3 regions of the Bradyrhizobium sp. ma5 genome follow, and region 1 is predicted to be linked to each of the others. Evidence: predicted binding sites of a transcription regulator. Region 1 holds the regulator's gene; each other region holds the start of a gene.
The links. Region 1 encodes PhoB, which activates phosphate uptake and scavenging genes when phosphate is short. Its sites were predicted from a motif close to TGTCATNNANCTGTCAT; they were not measured.

Region 1 (5,475 bases):
GTTCAAGACCGTGCCGCCGGTCCTGAAGGAAGCCGCCTACGGCATGGGCTGCACCACCTGGGAAGTCGTCCGCAACGTCGTGATCCCGTACACCCGCGTCGGGGTGATCGGCGGCATCATGCTGGCGCTCGGCCGCGCACTCGGCGAGACCATGGCGGTGACCTTCATCATCGGCAACTCGTTCCGCATCTCGTCGTCGATCTTCGCGCCGGGCACCACGATCTCGGCGGCGATCGCCAGCGAATTCGCCGAGAGCGACGGCTTGCACCAGTCCGGCCTGATCCTGCTCGGCCTCCTGCTGTTCGTGCTGACCTTCTTCGTGCTCGCCGGCGCCCGGCTGATGCTGATGCGGCTTGAAAAGAAGGCGGGGAAATAGCGCCATGAACCCGATCTACAAATCCCGCCGTCGCAGCGACATCGTCATTCGCGCACTCTGTGTCGGTGCGGCGCTGTTCGGCGTCACCTGGCTGGCGCTGATCCTGTTCACGCTGCTCTATAACGGCCTTGCCGGCCTCAGCGTGCAGCTGTTCACCCAGAACACGCCGCCGCCCGGTTCGACCGACGGCGGCCTGCTCAACGCCATTGTCGGCTCGGTCATCATGACCGTGATCGGCGTTGGCATCGGCGCGCCGCTCGGCCTGTTCGCCGGCACCTACCTCGCCGAATACGGGAAGCACGACAAGCTCACCTCGGTGATCCGCTTCATCAACGACATCCTGCTCAGCGCGCCCTCGATCATCATCGGCTTGTTTATCTATGGTGCGGTGGTGGTGCCGATGCGCGGCTTCTCGGCGATTGCGGGTGCGCTCGCGCTCGCCGTGATCGTGATCCCGGTCGTGGTGCGCACCACCGAAGACATGCTGCTGCTGGTGCCCAATCCGCTGCGCGAGGCAGCCTCCGCGCTCGGCCTGCCGCGTTCGCTGGTGATCAAGCGGATCGCTTATCGTGCTGCGCGTAGCGGCTTGATCACCGGCGTGCTGCTGGCGACCGCCCGTGTCGCCGGTGAAACCGCGCCGCTGCTGTTCACCGCGCTGTCGAACCAGTTCTTCAGCTGGGATTTGACCAAGACGATGGCCAACCTGCCGGTGACCATCAACAACTTCGTGCAGAGCCCCTACGCCTACTGGAAAGAGCTGGCGTGGAGCGGTGCGCTGCTCATCACCTTCACTGTGCTCGCGCTGAATATCGGCGCGCGTATCCTTGGTGCCGAAAGGGCCACAAAATGACCGAGCTTTCCGTCTCCACGACCGTCGCGAGCCACGTTCCCCAGGTTCCGCTGCCGGAAGCGCCGCCGAAAGTCACGGTGCGCAACCTCAACTTCTATTACGGCGAGCACCACGCGCTGAAGAACATCAACCTGACGCTCGGCACCAACCGCGTCACGGCGTTCATCGGCCCGTCGGGCTGCGGCAAGTCGACCCTGCTGCGGATCTTCAACCGGATGTACGACCTTTATCCGGGCCAGCGCGCGGTCGGCCAGCTGATGCTGGACCAGACCAACATTCTCGATCCCAAGCTCGACCTCAATTTGCTGCGCGCGCGGGTCGGTATGGTGTTCCAGAAGCCGACGCCGTTCCCGATGACGATCTACGAGAACATCGCCTTCGGCATCCGCCTCTACGAGAAGATCTCGAAGTCCGAGATGGACGATCGGGTCGAGAAGGCGCTGCGCGGCGGCGCGCTGTGGAACGAGGTCAAGGACAAGCTGAACGCCTCCGGCCTGTCGCTCTCCGGCGGCCAGCAGCAGCGCCTGTGCATCGCGCGCACCGTGGCGGTGCGGCCCGAGGTGATCCTGTTCGACGAGCCGTGCTCGGCGCTCGATCCGATCTCGACCGCCAAGGTCGAGGAGCTGATCCAGGAACTCTCAGAGGACTACACGATCGCGATCGTTACCCACAACATGCAGCAGGCGGCGCGCGTCTCCGACAAGACCGCCTTCATGTATCTCGGCGAGCTGATCGAGTTCGACGACACCAACAAGATATTCACCTCGCCGAGCGATCGACGGACTCAGGATTACATCACCGGCCGGTTCGGCTGAGGAGATACAAGATGGCTTCTGAACATACCGCCAAGGCATTCGACAGCGACCTGCAGGAGTTGACTCGCCTGGTCGCCGAGATGGGCGGCCTCGTCGAGCGGATGATCACCGAGTCGGTCGACGCGCTGATCCGTCGCGACGTCGCGCTCGGCAAGCGCGTGGTCGCCGCCGACATCGAGATCGACAATCTGCAGCGCGTCATCGAAGAGCGCGCGGTGCTGACGATCGCCCGCCGCCAGCCGATGGCGATCGACCTGCGCGAAATCGTCAGCGCGATGCGCGTCGCCACCGACCTCGAGCGGATCGGCGACCTCGCCAAGAACATGGGCAAGCGCGTCGCGGCGCTGGAGAGCGATTTCCAGCCGCTGAAGCTGATCCGCGGCCTGGAGCACATGACCGACCTCGTGCTGTCGCAGGTCAAGTCGGTGCTCGACGCCTATGCCGCGCACGATCTGCCGGCGGCGATGAACGTCTGGAAGGGTGACGAGGAGGTCGATGCGATCTGCACCTCGCTGTTCCGCGAGCTCTTGACCTACATGATGGAGGATCCGCGCAACATCTCGTTCTGTATCCATCTGATGTTCTGCGCCAAGAACATCGAGCGGATCGGCGATCACGCCACCAACATCGCCGAGACGGTGTTCTACATGATCGAGGGCCAGCAGATCACCGACAAGCGCCCGAAGGGCGACATGACCAACTTTGCCACCACGGTGCCGGGTACCTAGGACATGATCCGCAGGCGCGGAGCCGGATTGTCTTCACGACAAGTCGTTTCCGCGGGGGTTGTGCTCAGGAAAGTAAGCGTTTCGGTTTGCGTCTGGGCAACGGATCATCACAGAGAGAGAACTTAAACCGATGAGCGCACGCATTCTGGTAGTCGAAGACGAGGAAGCGCTGACGACATTGTTGCGCTACAACCTCGATGCGGAAGGCTACGATGTCGAAACGGTGGGGCGCGGCGACGATGCCGATACCCGCCTGAAGGAGCGCGTTCCCGACCTCGTGGTGCTGGACTGGATGCTGCCGGGCCTGTCCGGCATCGAGCTGTGCCGCCGCCTGCGGGCGCGGCCCGAGACCAAGCAGCTTCCGATCATCATGCTGACCGCGCGCGGCGAGGAGAGCGAGCGCGTGCGCGGGCTTGCCACCGGCGCCGACGACTACATCGTCAAGCCGTTCTCGGTGCCGGAACTGCTGGCGCGGGTGAAGGGCCTGCTGCGTCGTGCGAGCCCGGAGCGGCTTGCGACCGTGCTGACCTATGGCGACATCGAGCTCGACCGCGAGAAGCGCCGCGTGGCGCGCTCGGGACGTCCGATCGATCTCGGTCCGACCGAGTATCGGCTGCTCGAATTCTTCCTCGAACATCCCGGCCGCGTGTTCAGCCGCGAGCAGCTGCTCGACAGCGTCTGGGGCCGCGACATCTATATCGATGAGCGTACCGTCGACGTGCATATCGGCCGCCTGCGCAAGCTGCTCAATCCGGGCCGCGAGCAGGATCCGATCCGCACCGTGCGCGGCGCCGGCTACGCGCTCGACGATCGCTTCGCGAAGGCCGAGCCGCAGCCGTAGGCTGGCAGGCGATCGCAAACCACAACACGGCGTCGTCCCGGCGAAAGCCGGGACCCATAACCACGATGGGTGTTGTTAGAAAGCCGTCTGGTCGCTTGCCGATTGCGTCGGCCGCGGCGTATGGGTCCCGGCTTTCGCCGGGACGACGCGGTGGATGTATCCGGGCTACGAGCCACAAAAAAATCCCCGCTTTCGCGGGGATTTGTTTTTGCAGTCCAGGCAGTTTCCCGAGTGCTTACTTGATCTGTGGCTTCGCCGACGGCCGGCGGCGATCGCCGGCCGGCTGATAGGCGACGCGCGAGTGGTGCGCGCAATAGGGCAGGCCGCCGAGCGCCTTGCCGCCGCAGAAGAAGAATTCCGGGCTCGAGGGATCGCCGACCGGCCAATGGCATGTGGCCTCGTTGAGCTCGAGCAGCGACAGCCGCTGGCTCATCGGCACCACGTTGTCGAAGGAGATCGGATCCGGCTCCATCTCGACCTCGAAGGCATGCGCAAGGGCGGTGTTGCCGCGCGAGACCGGGCGCGCCACCCGCATCATGTGCTGGGCGGGGCGGGCCTTGCGCTGCCGCGGCGCAGCCGTGGAGGGAGCCTTGGCGCGGCCGGAGAGTCCGAGCCGATGCACTTTGCCGATCACGGCGTTTCGCGTCACATTGCCAAGTTCCGCCGCGATCTGGCTGGCCGAGAGGCCGGATTCCCAGAGCTTCTTCAGCTGCTCGACGCGATCGTCGGACCATGTCAATACAGTCATCACATTCTTCCTTTCGCATGGCGCCGGCCACTCATCGGAGCGGCGCTGCGAGCCAATCTGGACAAATATCCCTGCGGCCAGAATCCCTTAGCCCTCGCCGGGCACGGTGTTGCGCCCGAACGTTTACGCGAGAACGAAGGCTACTTAGAGGGTCCAGTACTGCCGCACGAGATGTCGTACCCGACAGGCCAAACGCTACAATATGGCGTGACTCTGGCGCAAGAGTCCGCGGCCGTGCGTCCACATGTTCCCACAAAGTTAAGCATTGCTATGAGGCTTTTCCACCGCACCGGAATGCTCCGGATTGCGCTGGTTTCGCATTGCAGGAAGGCCGGCAAAGGCCGGCTCCTGGCGATTGACACTGACCGGCCGCCGCATAGAATGACCCACACGTGCCGCCCGCAAAGGCGGCCGTTTTGTTTTCCGAAGCTGGCGGTTGCTGCGTTGGCGTCAAGGCGCGCAGCAATTGACGGCTTTAAAACGGCAGTGAACGCCATGACCAACGCCTCGTCGCATCTGCTCCCCGTCTTCGCCCGGGTCGATCTCGGCTTCGAGCGCGGCGAGGGCGCCTGGCTGATCGCAACCAACGGCGACCGCTATCTCGATTTCACCTCGGGTGTCGCGGTGAACGCGCTCGGACATGCGCATCCGCATCTGGTCAAGGCGCTGCAGGAGCAGGCGACCAAGCTCTGGCACATGTCGAACCTGTTCAAGAGCCCGGACGGCGAGGTGCTGGCCGCGCGGCTGTGCGAGCAGAGCTTTGCCGACTTGGTGTTCTTCTGCAATTCCGGCGCGGAAGCGATGGAGGGCGTGATCAAGCTGGTCCGCCACTATCACTTCTCCAAGGGCCATCCCGAGCGCTACCGCATCATCACCTTCGAAGGCGCCTTCCACGGCCGCACGCTGGGCACGCTGGCTGCGACCGGCTCGGCGAAATATCTCGAAGGCTTCGGCCCGCCGATGGACGGCTTCGACCAGGTGCCGCACGGCGACATCGAGGCGGTGAAGAAGGCGATCGGTCCCCACACCGCCGGCATCCTGATCGAGCCGGTGCAGGGCGAGGGCGGCGTGCGCTCGGCGCCGCAGGCGTTCTTCAAGGCGCTGCGCGCGCTGTGCG
Region 2 (5,475 bases), 4.0 Mb from region 1:
GCCCGGCAAGACGCTTTAGCGTGACTTGTTTAGCGTGAGTTTGGCTGAGGCGCCGGCAATGCCGCGAAATGATGCTCTTCGGCGCCGAATTCGAACGCCTCGCCCTCGCCGTCGGGCGCGACGGGGCGGACGTTCATGCAGCGGTCGATGAACACCCGGGCCGACGCCTGCCAGGTGTGGAGTGCGGCAAAATCGACGCAAGCCTGCCGCGAGATGCCGAGCGCCTCCAGGCAGGCGTGGTGCAGATCCTCGTCGAGCACCCCGACCGGCGCGGCGCCGATCACGTCGCGGGGGCCGGTGACCGGAAAAGCGGCAACCGGCAGGCCACTGGCCAGCGCCTCGAGCAGCACCAAACCGAACGTATCGGTGCGGCTGGGGAAAACGAACACATCGGCCGCGGCATAGATTTCGGCCAATTCTTCCCCATGGCGGGCGCCGAGGAAGACGGTCTCCGGATATTTCCGCTCCAGCGCCGCCCGCGCCGGGCCGTCGCCGACCACGATTTTGGTGCCGGGCAGGTCGAGATCGAGGAACGCCTCGAGGTTCTTCTCCACCGCCACCCGGCCGACGCTTAGATAGACCGGCTGCGGCAAGCAGAGATCGACATCGCGCGGATGGAACAGTGCGGTGTCGACGCCGCGCGACCACAGCACCACGTTGCGGAAGCCGCGCTGGCGCAATTCGGCGGCCAGCGCCGGGGTCGCGGCCATCACCGCCCGGCTCGGCCGGTGGAACCAGCGCAGCGCGCGCCACACCCAGGCCTCGGGGACCGGCGTCCGTGCCGAGACGTATTCGGGAAAGCGGGTGTGGAAGCTTGTCGTGAACGGCAGGCCGTGCTTGCGGCAATAGCGGCGGACCGACAGCCCGATCGGGCCTTCGGTCGCAATATGGATGCTGTCGGGCTTGGCCGCCTCGATCAGGCTTGCGACCTTGGCCTGGTACGGCAGCGCAAGCCGGAGGTCGCGATAGCTCGGCATCGCGAAGGTGCGGAACTCGTCCGGCGTCAGGAAGCTCACCTCGACGCCGAGCGATTTCGCCGCCTGTGCCATCATGGTCAGCGTGCGGACAACCCCGTTGACCTGGGGATGCCACGCATCGGTCGCGACCAGGATATGCGTCATGCAGCGCGTGCCGTCACTCGCGGAACTGGCGCGATCCGGCGCACCGGGTCGGTCCAGGTGATGATCTCGAAATGGCCGTCCTCATGCTCGGCGAGCGCCGTGCAGCTCTCGACCCAGTCGCCGCAATTCATGTAGCGGATGCCCTGCTCGTCATGAATCGTCGCATAATGGATGTGGCCGCAGATCACGCCGTCGCAGCCGTGACGCCGCGCTTCGCCTGCAAGCGTCGCCTCGAATGCGCCGATATAGTTCACCGCCTTCTTGACCTTCAGCTTGGCCCATTGCGACAGCGACCAGTACGGCACGCCGAACATCTTGCGGAAGAAGTTGACGAAGCGGTTCATCTGGATCGCGAAGTCGTAGGCCTTGTCGCCGAGATGGGCGAGCCAGCGCGCGTTCTGCACCACGAGATCGAAGATGTCGCCGTGGATCACGAGGTAGCGCTTGCCGTCGGCGCCGGTGTGAACGGTGTTCTCCACCACGTCGATGCCGCCGAAATGAGTGCCGTAATATTTGCGCAGGAACTCGTCGTGGTTGCCCGGGACGTAAATCACCTTGGCACCCTTGCGCGCCTTGCGCAGCATCTTCTGCACGAAATCATTGTGGGTCTGCGGCCAATGCCAGTTCGACTTCAGCGCCCAGCCGTCGACGATATCACCAACGAGGTAGATCGTGTCAGCATCGTGGGAGCGGAGGAAGTCCAGCAGGCGGTCGGCTTGCGAACCGCGGGCTCCGAGATGGACATCGGAGATAAACAAAGTGCGAAAGCGCCGCTCGGGGCTTTCTTCACTCAAGGAGTCACTTCCCATGCCTGTGCACCTAACAGATTCCTGTGACAAGGCGATGACGATCCCCGCGACCCAAGGCCTCACTAACAGTTAACGAGAATCAGCAGCACGCCCCCTTCCCTGCGGATAACAGCGGCGTGCGACAATCTGGCGACATGGGTGGACGAAGCTGTGCGGAACAGGCGTTGTGTTGCCTCCATATCGCGGCGGAACAGCGCGTGCAGCGATGAACACGTAGCCCGGAGGAAGCGATGTGCAATCCGGGGTCTTGCATCCGCGGATGGTCTGTTCCCGGATTCCGCTGCGCTCCATCCGGGCTACGCAGCGGCCGCGCTTCAATAATATTTGTGGAAGTGATGCACCGGCCCGTGGCCATGTCCGACGGCGAAGCGATCGGCGGCGGCGATCGCATCAGTGATCCACGCCTTGGCATTGCGCACGGCGGTCTCCATGCCTTCGCCCTTCGCGAGTCCGGCTGCGATCGCCGATGACAGCGAACAACCGGTGCCGTGCGTGTTGGCGGTCGCAATGCGTGGCGCTGCGAGCGCGATGCTGCGCTCGCCATCGATCAGATAGTCGATGCTCTCGGCACCGTGCCCGTGGCCGCCCTTGACCAACACCGCGCGACATCCCATCGCCAGCAATTGCTTGCCCTGTCGCTCGACGTCGGCCTCGTTTGAGGCGACCGGCTCGTTCAGCAGCGCCGCCGTTTCCGGCAGGTTCGGCGTGATCAGCGACGACAGTGGAAACAGCGTGGTCTTCAGCGCATCGATCGCCTCGGCGGCGAGCAGCCGATCGCCCGAGGTTGCGACCATCACGGGATCGAGCACGACATGGCGCGGCGCCCAGCGTTTCAGCCCGTCGGCAATCGCCACGATGGTCTCGGCCTGCGCCACCATGCCGATCTTGACCGCGCCGACGTCGAGGTCGGAGAACACCACATCGATCTGCGCCGTGACAAACGAAGCGGGCACCGGATGGATGCCGCTGACGCCGGTGGTGTTCTGCGCCGTCAGCGCCGTGATCGCCGAGGCCCCATAGACCCCGAGCGCGGCAAAGCTCTTGAGGTCGGCCTGGATGCCCGCCCCGCCCGAAGAATCCGAGCCGGCAATGGTGAGCGCAACCGGCGTCATTGTGCGGCACCGGCAGTTGAGACGAATGAGACCGTTGCGAACAGGATCATGGCCTGTCCTAGCCCGGCCGCCCATCGGCAGCAAGTTCGCCTGACTTTACCGCGAGTTGGCCTTGTTGCCCCGTTGCCTTGCCCCCTTGCCTTGACCGCCCGTTTTGGGCCTATAGTCGCCGAAATCCCCGGAGACGACTTTGATGGTTCCTTTCTTCGTCCAGATCAAATGCAAGCTCGGCCAGTCCTACACCGTCGCCAACGCGCTGGCGGAAGCCGAGATTGCGTCCGAGATCTATTCCACCGCGGGCAATTACGATCTGCTGGTCAAGTTCTACGTCGACCACGACACCGACATCGGCCATTTCATCAACGAGAAGGTTCAGGTGCTCCCGGGCATCCAGGACACCCTCACCATCATCACCTTCAAGGCGTTCGGCGCGAAGTAGCGCATCGATCTTCACACACGCCCGATTGGCGAGGCGCGCGCCGCTAGGCGGCCGGCGCCGAGTCGATCAGCGCCTTCAGGAACGTGACGACGATCCGGCCGCTGCGACTGACTTCGCCGCCCCTCGACAACAGCGCCATGCCGCGGCCCAATGCGATGAAGCCGGTAGCGATCTCCACGGGATCGGCGGGCGCCTGCTTGCCAAGCACCTCGAACAGGCGCGTCACCAGCACGCCGAGCGCGCGGCGGTGCTTACGGTTGAGTTCGTTATAGCCTTGCGCGAAAGTCGGGCTGCGCAGCGCCTGCAATTGCAACTCGATCGCCAGCACGGCAAACCCCGGGTCCGAATTGGCGGTGGCGGCCCATTTTTCGAGGCCCGCCATCACCTTGGCAGGCTCGCCCGGCGTCTGCCCCAATACGCTTTCGATTTTTGCACGCTCCTCGGATTGGTGCTGTTGCACCAGCTCCAGGAGGATCGCCTCCTTGTCGGGAAAATTCGAATAGAACGCGCCCTGCGAAAATCCGGCGGCGTCGGCGATGTCGCGCACGGAGGCCTGCGCAAACCCCTTCTTGATGATCTCCTCGCGCGCCGCCTCGATCAGGAGACTCTTGGTACGGGCCTGACTTTCCTCGCGATTTAGCCTGGGCAACGGATAGGGCTCCCGAACTTGCAAATACCAATTGATTTTCAGATATCATCTGATATCTACTTTCAGATAGCAGCTGATATTTGTAACTCGACGAGTCGGCTTAACGCACACGGAGTAGCTATATCATGCAGATCAGCCGATTGGACCGCACGCTCGCGATTCTGGCGACGCTCGCGGCGTCGACCGTCGCAGCCATGGTGATCGGTATCCTCACCACCAAGGGTTCGCAGGATTTCTTCCAGACCGCCCGCTCCGTCGAAGCCTATGGCGCATATCTGGGGACCCCCCTGGTGCCGTTCGGCCTGCGGCTCAATCTCGGGCTCGATAATCTCTTCATGATCTTCTACGGCGCGTTTTTCACCGTGCTGGCCGCCCGGCTGCGCACCATCATGGACCCGTATCTGCTGGGCATCGCGCTCGCCTCCATGATGCTCACGGTGATCCTCGATTGCGTCGAGAACCACCACATCATGACCATGGTGCATGCGATCCAGAACGGATTGCCGCTGTCGCCGGCCGATGGGGAGCTGCAGATGATCGCTTCCCAGGTCAAGTTTCACGCCAGCTATCTCGCAGTCTTGCTGTTCTCGTTCGGCTTCCTGCAGTTCGGCAGGCTCGGCAGGACCATCGCCGTTGTGCTGTGGTGCTACATCCCGTTCGGGGTGCTGATCTCGGTCACGCCGGTGGAGCAGGCGAAGGCGCTGGTCCTGGGACGGACGATCTTCTTCGTCTTTGCCTTCATCCTGTCCGCCGTCCTGTTCGCTTCACAGGCCAGAAGCCACGGTCAAAACAACCAATAACAAGCCCGGAGGATCCCCCGATGCCGATCACGATGGTCACGATTGCCGGACGAAGCCTGCTTGCATTGCTGTTCATCCTTGCCGGCGGGGCCAAGATCGCCGGCCCGAAGCCGTTCCTCGACCACATGGCGGCACACGATATTCCCGGCATGCTGCTGCCGCTGGTCATCGCACTCGAGCTTGGTGCGGGCCTGGCGTTGCTGATCGGCTGGCAGTCGTCATTCGCCGCCGGCGCGCTGGCGCTGTTTTGCCTCGCGACCGCGTTCGGGTTTCATCTCGACCTCGCCAACAAGGTGGAACGAACGCTATTCTTCAAGGACCTCGCGATTGCCGGCGGCTTGATGGTCATTGCCGCCAGTGCTTGGCGCGGATAGCAGGCCAAGTATCACCAGGCGCCATCAGGAAGGATCAGTCTTGTCCGTCTTGCGCGTCGGCTTCGGCGGCCCGTCGACCGGCGGCAGCGACTTGATGTATTCGGCGATTGCGTCGCGATCGCTTGTTGAGAGCTGCGAGGTGTTGCGGATCACGCGCACCATCGATCCGCC
Region 3 (5,475 bases), 4.5 Mb from region 1:
CTCGGTGACGACGACGCCCTCCGCGCCGGCGTCGAGATGCAGCTCATCGGCCAGCGCCGGTGAGATGTTGGCGACCTTGGCGCCCTGGAATGGCGAACGCGCGGTCAGCACGATCTCGTCGCGGTTGGTGTCGGGCGCGGTCTCCAGCGGCACGGTGAGCTTCACCGGCTTGCCGGCGCGCTGCACCTCGATCTCCGCGTTGCCGCCGAGCGGACGGGTGGCGAAGCGGTAGTCGAACGCGTTGGGATCGTCGATCGGCGTGCCGTCGATCCCGACGATCAGATCGGACAGTTTGAGCCCGGCCTTCGCCGCCGGGCTGTTCGGCGCGACATTGGCGACCAGCGCGCCGGTCGGGAGCTTCAGCCCGAGCGTCTCGGCGATCTCCGGCGTGACCGCCTGCAGCCGCGCACCGAGCCATGGCCGCTTCACCGCCTTGCCGCCGCTCTTGGCGGAGGCCACCACCACCCGCACCATGTTGGCGGGGATCGCGAAGCCGATGCCTTGGGAGCCACCGGAGCGCGAGAAGATCGCGGTGTTGATGCCGGCGAGCCGTCCGGTCATGTCGACCAGCGCGCCGCCCGAATTGCCGGGATTGATCGCGGCGTCGGTCTGAATGAAGAATTGATAATCCGTGATCCCGACTTGAGTGCGCGCCAGCGCCGAGATGATGCCGTGCGTCACGGTCTGGCCGACGCCGAACGGATTGCCGATCGCCAGCACGACGTCGCCGACCTGCAACTGATCCGAATTGGCGAAGTCGAGCGTCGCGAACTTCTCCTTGTTGGTGCCCTTCAGCCGCAGCACCGCAAGGTCGGTGCGGCTGTCCTTCAGCACGATCTCGGCCTCGTATTCGCGCTTGTCGGCGAGCGAGACCTTCACCTGGTCGGCGCCCTCGATCACGTGATTGTTTGTGACCACAAGGCCGGAGCCGTCGACCATCACGCCGGAGCCGAGCGAGCGCTGCATCTGCTCGGGCTGCTGCCCCGGGACGCCGAAGAAGCGGCGGAAGACCGGATCGTCCAGAAACGGATTGCGGTTCTGCACCGTCTTGGCGGCGTAGACATTGACCACCGCCGGCTGCACCCGCTGCACGATTGGCGCGTAGGACAATTGAAGCTCGGCCTGCGAGGACGGCACGCGGCGGTCCTGGGCCGCGGCCGGGGACAGATTCCCCATGAAAGCCAATGTGCACAGAGCGGATATGGCAGCGAAGCGGACAGGTCGGAGCATTCTCACCTCTCGTGGAAACGCCGGAATATAGGCGTGTTCGCCGGGCAATTGAAGGGCGCCCGGCGGGATAACTGGCCCCCGCCGGACCGGTGCAAAACCGCCGGTAGCCGCGTTGAAGCGCGCCGCCAAACTTCTATGATGATTGTCATCTCACTGCGCCGCTCCGCTTGTTGCCCGCGGACAACAAGCGGAACTGCGATGCCAGGCGGCGCTGTCGTGTGTCAGTCACGATCAACTCCTAGGACGTTTCAGTGAGTGAGTGGGGAATTCAAACACAACAGGGGTGCACAATGGGTGCGACAAAAGTTGGTGCAATCGCCATCGGGCTTGCAGGGGCGCTCGCCGCCTCGCCGGCCTATTCGCAATCGGCCGGAGGCGGCAGCGACGCGGAGATCGCGCTGCTGAAGCAGCAGCTGAAGATGCTCGAGCAGAAGCTCGACAAGCTGCAGAAGCAGACCAATGCCAATACCGCGACCGCTGCCAGCGCAAACGCCAACGCGAAGGCGGCCGATGCCAAGGCCGCGCGGGTCGCAAGCGCCAACGCAGCGATCCCGGTCAAGGGCCCGGTCGCGCCGTCCGGCGTCGTGGTGACGATGCCGAACAACCGGCCGACGATCTGCACTGCGGATGAACAGAACTGCGTCGCGATCACGAGCCGCGTGCACTGGGATGTCGGCGGCTACGACTATCGTCCGAACACCGCAGCCACCTCGCCGCAGAAGCTCGACAGCGGCGAGAACCTGCGCCGCGCCCGCATCGGCATCATCGGCAAATTCTTCGGCGACTGGAATTACGCGCTGGTCTACGACTTCGGCGGCTCGTCCGACGGCTTCGGCGGTGCGGCACCGGGATCGCTGCCGGGCGGCGGCACCTCCGGCGTCGAGAATGCGTATCTGAGCTACACCGGCTTGAAGCCGTTCGGCGGCAAGATGGCGATCGAAGGCGGCATCATGGACCTGCTCTGGACCATGGACGAGTCGACCAGTTCCAACGACATCCTGTTCATGGAGCGCGCCTCGGCCGGCATCATCGCGCAGAACGTCGCGGCCGGCGACTTCCGTTCCGCCATCGGCACCCGCTGGTGGAACGACCAGCTCTGGCTCGGCGGCTATGCCACCGGACCGACCACCGGCCAGATTCACTCGGCCTCCAGCGTCACCCCGGCGGGGTCATCGGAGCAGTATGGCGCGGTGGTCCGCGTCGCCGGCAATCCGATCAGCGGCAAGGACTATTCGGTGCATATCGGCGCCGATGCGGAATGGCTGGTGCAGCCGCCGCGCAATCAGCTGACGCAGGCGCAGACGCTCACGCTGAACGACCGGCCCGAGCTGCGCATCGACCCCACGACGCTGATCTCGACCGGCGCGATCGCCAACGTCTCGGGCGCTCAGGTCTACGGCGTCGAGGCGGCCGCGACCTACGGCCCGTTCATCGCGCAGGGCGAGTACTATTGGTTCAATGTCGACCGCTCTGCGAATACCGGGCTGCCGCCGTTCGGCGCGCCGAGCCTGAAATTCGACGGCGGTTACGCGCAGGTCGGCTACGTGCTGACCGGCGAGAACCACGCCTACAACCCGGCCACGGCTTCCTATGGCGGCATCAAGCCGCACGATCCGTTCTCGCTTGCCGGCGGCGGCATCGGCGCGTGGGAAATCGCGGGCCGCGTCAGCACGATGAACCTCAACGACCAGGTCGGCCAGGCCGTCGGCATCGCGGGCGGACGGCAGACCGTCTACACCGCCGCGCTGAACTGGTACGTCAACAACAATGTCCGCTTCATGCTGAACTACCTGCACGGCGACGTCGCCAAGCAGGCTTCGGCGACCTCGCCTGCGGATGCCGGTTCGAAGTTCGACGCGGTCGCACTGCGCACCCAGGTTGCGTTCTGACGCGACCTGATCAGTCGTCAACAAACGAAGGCCGGGAGCGACATCGCTCCCGGCTTTCATTGCTATGAAGTGCCTGAGATCATCGAAACGTAGCGGCATCGGAACTGCGTTCCCTCTCCCGCTTGCGGGGGAGGGCCAGGGTGGGGGCTCTCTCCGCGAGTCACATTGTGGAAAGAGCCCCCACCCGCATCGCATGAAATGCGATGCGACCTCCCCCGCAAGCGGGAGAGGTGCAGCAGAGTTTGCGGCGTGGCCGATTCAAGCGCACCTGATGCTTCAGGCCGCGCGCTTCTTCTTCACAACGACTTCCGGCGCCGGCGCGCAGGACAACCGTTCCTGATGGCCCTCGCCCCAGGCTTTCAAAATATCGATCACCGGACGCAGGCTCTCGCCGAGTTCGGAGAGCGTGTATTCGACCCGCGGCGGCACCTCGGCGTAGACCTTACGGGTCACGAGGCCGTCGTCCTCGAGCGCCCGCAGCTGTTTGGTCAGCATGCGCTGGGTGATGCCGGGCATCCGCCGCCGCAGCTCGCCGAAGCGCTGGGTGCCGGCCTGCAGGTGATAAAGGATCACGCCCTTCCATTTGCCGTCGATCAGGTCGAGCGCCGCCTCGACCGCGCAGCCCGGCCGGCGCGCAAAATTCTTCCGTTTCATCGGTAATTTCCCAATAGTATACAAACAGGGACTAGTTCCCTGATTTTACAGTACTTGCCAAACGGACGCTAGCGCGACAGTTAGACGGCAGGCAATCGCCCACCACGGAGACCAGGCATGAAGGCCGTCGGATACCAAAAATCGCTGCCGATCGAGGCGGCGGATTCGCTCGTCGATTTCGAGATCGCCAAGCCCGAACCGAAGGGGCGCGACATCCGCGTCGCGGTGAAGGCCATCTCGGCCAACCCGGTCGACTACAAGGTGCGCAAGCGCGCTGCGCCGACCGACGGCAGCTACAAGATCCTCGGCTTCGATGCGGCCGGCGTGGTCGACGCGGTCGGGCCCGACGTCTCGCTCTTCAAGCCCGGCGATGAGGTGTTCTACGCGGGCTCGATCCAGCGCCAGGGCACCAATTCGGAATTTCATCTGGTCGACGAGCGGATCGTCGGCAACAAACCTGCATCGTTGTCATTCGCGCAGGCCGCCGCCCTGCCCCTGACCTCGATCACCGCATGGGAGCTGCTGTTCGACCGACTCGGCGCGGTGCCGGGCAAGAGCCTCGATCCGCGCACGCTGTTGATCACCGGTGGCGCCGGCGGCGTCGGCTCAATCCTGATCCAGCTCGCGCGCCGCCTCACCGGGCTGACGGTGGTTGCGACCGCGACGCGGCCGGAGTCTCAGAAGTGGTGCCGCGATCTCGGCGCGCATGCGGTGATCGATCACTCGCAGCCGATGAAGGAGCAGATCGAGAGCTTGAGGCTGCCGCCGGTCGGCCTCGTCGCCAGCCTCACCTTCACTGACCAGCACTACAAGTCGATCGCCGACTTCATTGCACCGCAGGGCAAGTTCGGCCTGATCGACGATCCCGCGGAATTCAACGTCGCCGCGTTCAAGGGCAAGGCGGTGTCGGTGCACTGGGAATCGATGTTCACGCGCTCCTCGTTCCAGACACCCGACATGATTGCGCAGCACCATCTGCTCAACGACGTGGCCGACCTGATCGACAAGGGCGTGCTGCGCACCACGCTCGACCAGACCTTTGGCACCATCAACGCCGCCAACCTCAAGCGCGCTCATGCGCTGCTGGAAAGCGGCAAGTCGCGCGGCAAGATCGTGCTGGAGGGCTGGTAACGACAATGCGTAGGGTGGGTTAGCCGGAGGCGCAATCCACCACGCCACGCGCCAGAAACGGCGGGCTACGCTGACGCTAACCCGCCCTACGCACCTACGGAACTCCCGAGATATCCCCACAGGTGGGGCATGGCTTTTGCCAAAGCCAGCATCGCCTGTATGCTCTGCGCAACGATCACCCCGTCCCTTAATCCGGCTGCGCGAGACGTGGCCGGAACGGTGGTGACGCTTACGGGGATGGGAGGAAACCGATGAGTTTGCTCACGGCCGATCCGTCGCGGATCGATCCGGAGTGGATGACGCGGGCGCTGCGCGAAGCCGGTGTGATCGACCAGGCCAGAGTCGTCGAGCTCGTCTGCAAACCGGTCGGCAATGGCCTCGTCGGCGACAGCTATCGATTTCATCTGACCTATGACGGCGACGAGCCGAATGCGCCAGCAAGCGTGGTCGGCAAATTCCCGGCCGCCGATCCCGACAGCCGCCGCTCCGGTTCCGCGCACACGCTCTATGTCCGCGAGGTCGCGTTCTATCGCGAGCTGGCGGCGACCGTCGACATTCACACCCCGCGGCC

Region 2: the regulator PhoB is predicted to act here: its motif matches at 1,954-1,970, upstream of ACE103_RS27815 (UDP-2,3-diacylglucosamine diphosphatase).
Region 3: the regulator PhoB is predicted to act here: its motif matches at 1,443-1,459, upstream of ACE103_RS24720 (OprO/OprP family phosphate-selective porin).

What each region holds. Positions count from the first base shown of each region.
Region 1 covers NZ_CP170156.1:787,151-792,625, forward strand. Annotated here, with positions in the region: gene pstC (phosphate ABC transporter permease subunit PstC) at 1-376, shown strand, start outside; gene pstA (phosphate ABC transporter permease PstA) at 381-1,226, shown strand; gene pstB (phosphate ABC transporter ATP-binding protein PstB) at 1,223-2,041, shown strand; gene phoU (phosphate signaling complex protein PhoU) at 2,053-2,769, shown strand; gene phoB (phosphate regulon transcriptional regulator PhoB) at 2,900-3,610, shown strand; gene ACE103_RS03625 (GcrA family cell cycle regulator) at 3,846-4,358, opposite strand; gene ACE103_RS03630 (aspartate aminotransferase family protein) at 4,854-5,475, shown strand, end outside.
Region 2 covers NZ_CP170156.1:5,927,023-5,932,497, forward strand. Annotated here, with positions in the region: gene ACE103_RS27810 (glycosyltransferase family 4 protein) at 30-1,121, opposite strand; gene ACE103_RS27815 (UDP-2,3-diacylglucosamine diphosphatase) at 1,118-1,930, opposite strand; gene thiD (bifunctional hydroxymethylpyrimidine kinase/phosphomethylpyrimidine kinase) at 2,245-3,042, opposite strand; gene ACE103_RS27825 (Lrp/AsnC ligand binding domain-containing protein) at 3,236-3,481, shown strand; gene ACE103_RS27830 (TetR/AcrR family transcriptional regulator) at 3,525-4,028, opposite strand; gene ACE103_RS27835 (hypothetical protein) at 4,256-4,930, shown strand; gene ACE103_RS27840 (DoxX family membrane protein) at 4,951-5,304, shown strand; gene ACE103_RS27845 (c-type cytochrome) at 5,329-5,475, opposite strand, start outside.
Region 3 covers NZ_CP170156.1:5,290,656-5,296,130, forward strand. Annotated here, with positions in the region: gene ACE103_RS24715 (DegQ family serine endoprotease) at 1-1,176, opposite strand, end outside; gene ACE103_RS24720 (OprO/OprP family phosphate-selective porin) at 1,521-3,119, shown strand; gene ACE103_RS24725 (winged helix-turn-helix transcriptional regulator) at 3,396-3,773, opposite strand; gene ACE103_RS24730 (zinc-binding alcohol dehydrogenase family protein) at 3,891-4,904, shown strand; gene ACE103_RS24735 (phosphotransferase) at 5,156-5,475, shown strand, end outside.